Bryobacter aggregatus MPL3: one gene and its partner. The protein of the gene in region 2 interacts with the protein of the main gene of each other region in a pairwise test. Links are inferred from orthologs where the notes say so. Each region holds a gene or a part of one and is shown on either strand. Other genes may lie near its edges. The genes, in order: M017_RS27155 and lpdA.

Region 1 (3,485 bases), 620 kb from region 2 along the record:
CCAACGAATCGCGAGAGAAATATGATCTCGTCTTCTGTGAGACTCGCCAACCTGGATTATTTGCTCTGCTTCGAGCCACTAGCTCTCCCGTTGTGGTTGTGAGCCGAGTTCCGGAAGTCAACGAGTGGTTGGATGCCATGGATGCGGGTGCAGTCGACTACTGCGCCGCACCCTTCGAACGAGAACAACTTGACTGGATTTTAGAGTCTACAATCGGTCGCGGTAAAGCATCCTCAATGGCCGCCGCTGCCTAGAGGCTAGTCGAGTTTTTTAATTCCAGCGAACTTTTCGATCAGCTTCTTCAGTCCAAAGCCGGGGAAGCTGATCACCAATTTCGCATCGTCCCCATCGCCCTCACGGCTCATCACTGTCCCCTTTCCATAGCGCGCGTGCATGACAACGGATCCGGAACGGATTCCACTGCTCGGCGCTTTTTGCTGTTTTGCAGGAACAAAGGTCTTGGCGCCGGCGGCTGCCGGACGCTGGGCCAATTGTGGCGGGGGAGCCGGTTTGACCAGCGGCGGGGTGGTTGCCGGGCGTTTCGCTGGGGTGGGGGCAGAGGTGCTGACCTCCCAGGGTGGGGCTTCTTCGTCGCTAAACAGCGATGCGGTTTTTGGCTTCGGGGGCGGAGGAGGTGCCGGAGGCACCGGTCTTGGCGGAGGAGCAACCGGGCGCGGCAAGGCGGCCGGCGCCGTAGGCCGGGAGGTGGGACGGACGGTGGAAGCGGAATTTCCCGCACCAAAGAACGAATTGATGTTATCCGCCGCCTGCGAGGGCCGCGAACCATAGCTGTACTTTCGCACCGTATCGCGCGCTTCCCATTGCTCGGAACTCAGGTCGATCTGCGGCACCACGGCCACCCTGGAAAGCCGCTCGGTGTAGGGCTCGGGGACTTCCCGGATGAAGCGGGACGTGAGGGCGGGTTCCGGTGTGCCGCCGCCATACTTGCGGCGCATCCGCGCCCAGGTCATAAAGAGTTGTTGCCGCGCTCGCGTCATGCCGACATAGCAGAGCCGGCGTTCCTCTTCCATCTGGTGATCGTCCACCAAAGCTCTCGAGTGCGGGAACAAGCCCTCTTCCATTCCGGCCAGAAATACAACCGGAAACTCCAGACCCTTCGCATTGTGGATGGTGAGCAGAGAAATCTGTGCTTTCTCGTCCACCTTATCCGAATCGCTGACCAGCGCGGCGTGATCGAGGAAGTCACCAATGGCTTCGCCCCGTTCCGCGGATTCCGCCGCGGCATTGATCAATTCGTTTAAGTTCGCCAGGCGGCCCTCATTCTCGGGAGCGGGGTTCTCCTCGAGAGCCTTGATATAGCCGGTGCGGGCGAGTAGCTCTTTGAGCAGATCCCGGATATTGGTGGTTTCGAGATTCTCGCGCAGGTCGAGAATGATCTGCCGGAAGGCAGTGATCGCGGCCTCGGCGCGGGAACCCAGAGCATGTTGCTCGACCAGTTGGCCGGAGGCTTCCCAGAGGCTGGACTGGTTGGTACGGGCATGGGCATCCACCTGATCGAGGGTTGTTTTTCCAATGCCACGGGCCGGAGTGTTCACCACGCGCAGGAAGGCGATGGAGTCCCCGGGATTGACGATGAGTTTCAGATAGCTGAGCGCGTCCTTGATTTCCGCCCGCTGGTAGAAGCTGAGGCCACCGACGACGTTGTACTTGCGTCCATAGCGGCGCAGGGCCTCTTCGATCTGGCGCGACTGGAAGTTCGTGCGATAGAGAATGGCAACCTGAGCGGCGCGGTCCCGGTCGAGGATCTTGTCGATACGGTCTGCAATCCAGAGCGCTTCGTTTTCGCCATCGAGCGCTTCGTAGAGACCGATCTTGGGACCGGCAGATTGCTCGGTCCACAAGGTCTTTCCCTTGCGCTGGGTGTTGTTGGACACCACGGTGCTGGCCGCTTCAATGATGTTCTTGGTGGACCGGTAATTCTGTTCGAGGCGAATGATTTTTGCGTCGCGATAGTCACGCTCGAAATCGAGAATGTTGCGGATGTCAGCGCCGCGCCAACTGTAGATCGACTGGTCTTCATCGCCCACCGCAACGACGTTGCCGTGGGAGTCCGAGAGCAGCCGCATCATCTCGTATTGGCTTCGATTGGTGTCCTGATACTCGTCCACCATGACGAAGTTGTAACGCCGGTTGTAGGTTTCCCGCAGTTGGGTGTCATGGCGGAGCAGCCGGACGCTTTCGAGCAACAGGTCGTCGAAATCCACGGCGTTAGCCTGGCGCAATTTGGCTTCGTATTGTTCGTAGATCACCGCCATGCGGGCGGCAATCGGCTCTCTTGCGTTCTTGTGCAGGTCTTGCGGGGTCTCGTGGTGGCTCTTCGCCTTGCTGATGCGGCCGAGCGCGGCCCGGTATTGCATGAACTTCTCGTCGACGCCCAGACCTTTGAAGATCTGCTTGATCAGCGACATCTGATCGTCGTCGTCATAGATATTGAACTGGCGGGTGAAGCCGTGGCGGAGGTCGGCTAAACGATCGCCATCGCGCCGCAACATGCGCACACAAAAGGAATGGAAGGTGGAAACAAAGGGCGACTCGTAATTTTCGCCGGTCGAGTCGAGCAAATGCTGGACTCGTTCCTTCATTTCCGCCGCGGCCTTATTGGTGAATGTCACCGCGAGGACGGAGTATCCGGGCACCTTGTGAGCGTGAACGAGGTTCGCCATGCGATGCGTGATCACACGTGTCTTACCGGAACCAGCGCCGGCAAGGATCAGCAAGGCACCCTCGCCATGGGCAGCCGCTTCGCGTTGAGAGGGGTTGAGGCCTTCGAGGAAATCCATTAGAATGAGTGATTTGCGGGATATATTTCTACCCTGCGAACCACTCTTATTTTAGCACGAGTCCACCAACCCGAGATTTGGTGGACATATGTACACCAGCATATATTGGAATACCTACAAATGCGGATACTTAATATCCGCAATCTATGTAGAGAATACCCGCATTTGAGGGATTGAGTACTAAGAAATGTACTAGTACAAATGACATATGCCCTCCGCTAAGACCTCTCCCACACAAAAAAAGTCCAGAGACCTTGATCCGCAGAAAGAACTCAATCGTCTCTATCGCCGCCGTGTCGCTGTGATTGGCCTGATCCGTGCGATTGAAGAGTACATGATGGTGACGGAGTCTACCGACGCCGCTCCGTCCAAAGAACTGCCCGGCAAGAAGACAAAGAAGCCGACTCTCCGTGTGATTTACTCCAGAATGCTAGACGAGATGCTGGCCTAGCTAGTGAAGAACGCCGACTCTGGCAAGTGGCCAGTAGACGAAAACCGCCTTCCCGTAGATGTATTCACGGGGAACCGTTCCCCAGGACCGGGAATCGTTGGATGCACTCCGATGATCTCCCATGACGTAATAGTGCCCTTCGCTCACCCGGACCCGGGGAGCGCTGATTCGATCCTGGAATTCCTCTGGAACGTAATTTTCCTCAAGGGGTTTGCCGTTCCGATAGACAACCC
Region 2 (3,279 bases):
GAGAATGCCGGCGGCGGGCGAAGGAATCTCAGTGTCGACCTTGTCGGTGGAAATTTCAAAGAGCGGCTCATCGCGCTCTACCTTATCGCCGGGCTTCTTCAGCCAGCGGGTGAGGGTTCCTTCAACGATCGACTCGCCCATCTGGGGCATTACGACATCAGGCATGGAAGCATCTCCTGTAAGTTTTCAATGGAATCGGTAAATTCGTGGTGGAAGATCTCCGCCAGATGGCGGGAAAGTACCCGCATCACTTCCTCACGCTGCACCGTGACGCCTAGCGCTTCCATCGAGGTGACGGGAAGCGTAAGTCCACAGGGAACGATGTACTGGAAGTAGCGGAGATCTGTGTTGATGTTGAGGGCAAAGCCGTGGGAGGTGACCCAACGGCTGATGTGCACGCCGAGCGCGCAAATCTTGGCAGGCGCAAGGCCCGCTTGCTGGACGTAGACACCGGTTTCTTTGCCGGTGCGCGTATGTGCCTCGATGCCAAAGCCAGCGAGCGTGCGGATCACCGCCTGCTCGACGCCTTGCACATAGGCGCGGACATCTTTCTTCCAACGGGTGAGTTCAAAGATCGGATACCCGACGAGCTGTCCGGGGCCGTGATAGGTGACATCACCGCCTCGATTTGCTTCGTGGACCTCGATCCCCAGACGCGCCAGTTGGTCGCGGCCAGCGAGGATATTGCTCTCACTGGCATTACGGCCGAGGGTGATGACGTGCGGATGTTCGACGAAAAGAAGAGTATCCGGCACCAGACCGGCTTTTCTCTTTTCGACATAACTCTGCTGGATCGACCAGGCTTCCGCCCAAGGCAGAGGTCCCAGGTCGATGACGTCAAAATCAGGCATTAATCGCCATTCCGTAGACGGCGTTGAATGCTTCGCCGACTGCTTCATAGAGAGTGGGATGGGCGTGGATCGTGTTCATCATCACCTCGACGGTGGATTCCGATTCCATGGCGGCAACGGCTTCGGCAATCAGTTCATAGCCGTGATGGCCAATGATGTGGACACCGAGAATCTCGCCATAGGTGTCGTCGGCAACCACTTTGACGAAGCCTTCATGATGCCCGCTGATGGAAGCCTTGGAATTTGCGGCAAAGGGGAACTTGCCGACTTTCACCTTATAGCCCTGGGCCTTAGCCTGGGATTCGGTGAGGCCGACACTGCCGATGCCGGGGTCCGTGTAGGTAGCGCCCGGAATGCGGTTGCGGCGAATCGGCTGGACTTCGACGCCTGCAATGTGACCAATGGCGATCATGCCCTCGGCGGTGGCGACGTGGGCCAGTTGCGGGGTGCCGGCGACAACGTCGCCAATGGCATAGACACCGGGTTCAGAAGTCTGCTGGAAACCGTTCACCTTCAGGAAGCCGCGATCGACTTCGACTTTGGTGTTTTCGAGGCCGATGCTCTCGGTGTTCGGCTTACGGCCGACGGCGACGAGCAAGCTCTCCACTTCTACCTGTTCCTGGCTCCCGTTAGCGAGGGTCGCGGTGAACTTGACGCTATTGGGGCCGTTGACGATGTTTTCGACCTTCGCGCTGGTCTCGATGCGGATGCCCATCTTCTTGAAGCAGCGCTCGAGTTCTTTCGAGACTTCTTCATCTTCGACCGGAACGACGCGGGGCAGCATCTCGAAGATCGTTACTTCACTGCCGAAGCGGCGGAAGATGCTGGCAAACTCGACGCCCACCGCGCCTGCACCGATAATGGCGAGCGACTTGGGAACGCTGGGCAGGTCGAGGATTTCGACGTTGGTGAGGATGCGTGGGGACTGGGGCTGGACATTGGGAATCATCCGGGCCTCGGATCCAGTGGCGATCACAATATTCTTCGATTCGATGATCTGGGTCTGCCCGTTATGACTGACTTCGATCTTGCCCCCACCGAGCAGCTTTGCGTAGCCCGCAATGACGTCGACCTTGTTCTTCTTCATGAGGAACTCGACGCCTTTGGCGTGCTTGGAGACGATCTTGGCCTTGCGGTCGATCACGTTGGGGAAGTGCAGAACCGGAGATTGGCAGGAGATTCCTTCCTCCTCCGGGTGCACAAAATAGTCCCAGACGCTGGCGCTGTGGAGCAGCGCTTTGGTGGGAATACATCCCACGTGGAGGCAAGTGCCACCCAGCTTCGGAGACTTTTCAATGATCGCGGTCTTGAGACCGTATTGGCCGGCTCGCACGGCGGCAGAGTAGCCGCCAGGGCCACTACCGATAATCACGACATCGTAGGACATGGGTCGTATCTAGTGTATCAATAGGCTCGTCAAAACTCAGGATTCAGTGGCACTGGAACGTGAATTGTGAGAGTGTATTCCAAGTGCGTTTTCTTCAGGAGGGGCGACGCACGGCAGGGCCCCCTTCGAGGGAAGAACGGCGTTTTTTGCAACGCGGTGGCTGTTCTTCATCTGAGGCGGGGCCCTGAGTCCTGTTGGAACGAGAATTGCAACCGCTCCGTCGATGACAATGAATAAGGTTGCAATGAATTCGCGAATCAGTTTCGGTGTCGTATTTCTTTCTCTGGGCGCGGTCTTGTTCGCACAAGCGCCCGACCAAGCGTTTCCCGTACGGGCCGTGGCCGTGCAGGGAAATCGGATCCTCCAGGCGGAGCAGGTGATTGCTGCCGCAGGTATTCTTCCCGGCTCCACTGTCAAGCCCGCACAAATGGATGCGGCGATGCAGAAACTCCTCACCTGTGGCTATTTCGACAAAGTCGCCTATGACTACAAGCCGCAGGACCAAGGTTATGCGTTGACTTGGGATATCACCGAGGTTTCCACCTTCTATCCCATCGGCTTTGAGGAGATCCCGGCCAAAATCGCGGACGTGAAAGCGATTCTGAAGAAATTCGATCCGTTGTTTGGGGACAAGATTCCAGCGACGCAGGAAGTCCTCAGCCGTTATGAGGAAGAGCTGAATCGGGCGTTGAAGCTGACGGATCCCGTGGACCGGGTTCGCGGTCAATTGGCGACAGACGCACAGGGCAATCTGGTGGCAATGTTCCGCCCCAAGCGGGAGCTGCCGACAATCTCCAGTGTCGACTTTAGCGGCAATCGCCTCCTGAGCCTGGACGATCTACGTCCTCTCATGGCTTCCGCTGCGGTTGGACTGGTTTATCGGGAACCCGAGTTCCGTGACATTCTCGACATCAAGATCCGGCCGATGTACGAAGCGCGCGGGCATGTGAAGGTGACCTTTCCGGAGATCACGGCAACTCCCGCCAAGGAAAATGCTGGTTTGAATCTCAAGGTCAAGATTGTGGAGGGTGAGGAGTACAA

What was found.
Region 1: the proteins of lpdA (region 2) and M017_RS27155 interact in binary tests that used the Escherichia coli proteins (3 or more experiments, as listed by UniProt). The link is inferred for Bryobacter aggregatus MPL3 from one-to-one orthologs.

The regions. Positions count from the first base shown.
Region 1 is NZ_JNIF01000004.1:1,197,350-1,200,834, reverse strand. What follows is about bases 30-3,193. They hold M017_RS27155 (ATP-dependent helicase), read right to left. Parts: upstream 2,802-3,193; coding sequence 258-2,801; downstream 30-257. Other genes in these bases: M017_RS0124970 (hypothetical protein), read left to right, coding at 3,010-3,193; M017_RS0124980 (DNA-binding transcriptional response regulator), read left to right, coding at 30-254. In the rest of the region: more of M017_RS0124980, read left to right, coding at 1-29; more of M017_RS0124970, read left to right, coding at 3,194-3,252; lepB (signal peptidase I), read right to left, coding at 3,253-3,485. UniProt on the Escherichia coli protein: A helicase with DNA-dependent ATPase activity. Unwinds DNA duplexes with 3'-5' polarity. Translocates on single-stranded DNA with 3'-5' polarity. Initiates unwinding more efficiently from a nicked substrate than double-stranded DNA.
Region 2 is NZ_JNIF01000004.1:578,849-582,127, forward strand. Bases 42-2,999 are described here. They hold lpdA (dihydrolipoyl dehydrogenase), read right to left. Parts: upstream 2,239-2,999; coding sequence 844-2,238; downstream 42-843. Other genes in these bases: sucB (2-oxoglutarate dehydrogenase, E2 component, dihydrolipoamide succinyltransferase), read right to left, coding at 42-165; lipB (lipoyl(octanoyl) transferase LipB), read right to left, coding at 150-851; M017_RS0122235 (POTRA domain-containing protein), read left to right, coding at 2,483-2,999. Also shown: more of sucB, read right to left, coding at 1-41; more of M017_RS0122235, read left to right, coding at 3,000-3,279. UniProt on the Escherichia coli protein: Lipoamide dehydrogenase is a component of the glycine cleavage system as well as of the alpha-ketoacid dehydrogenase complexes.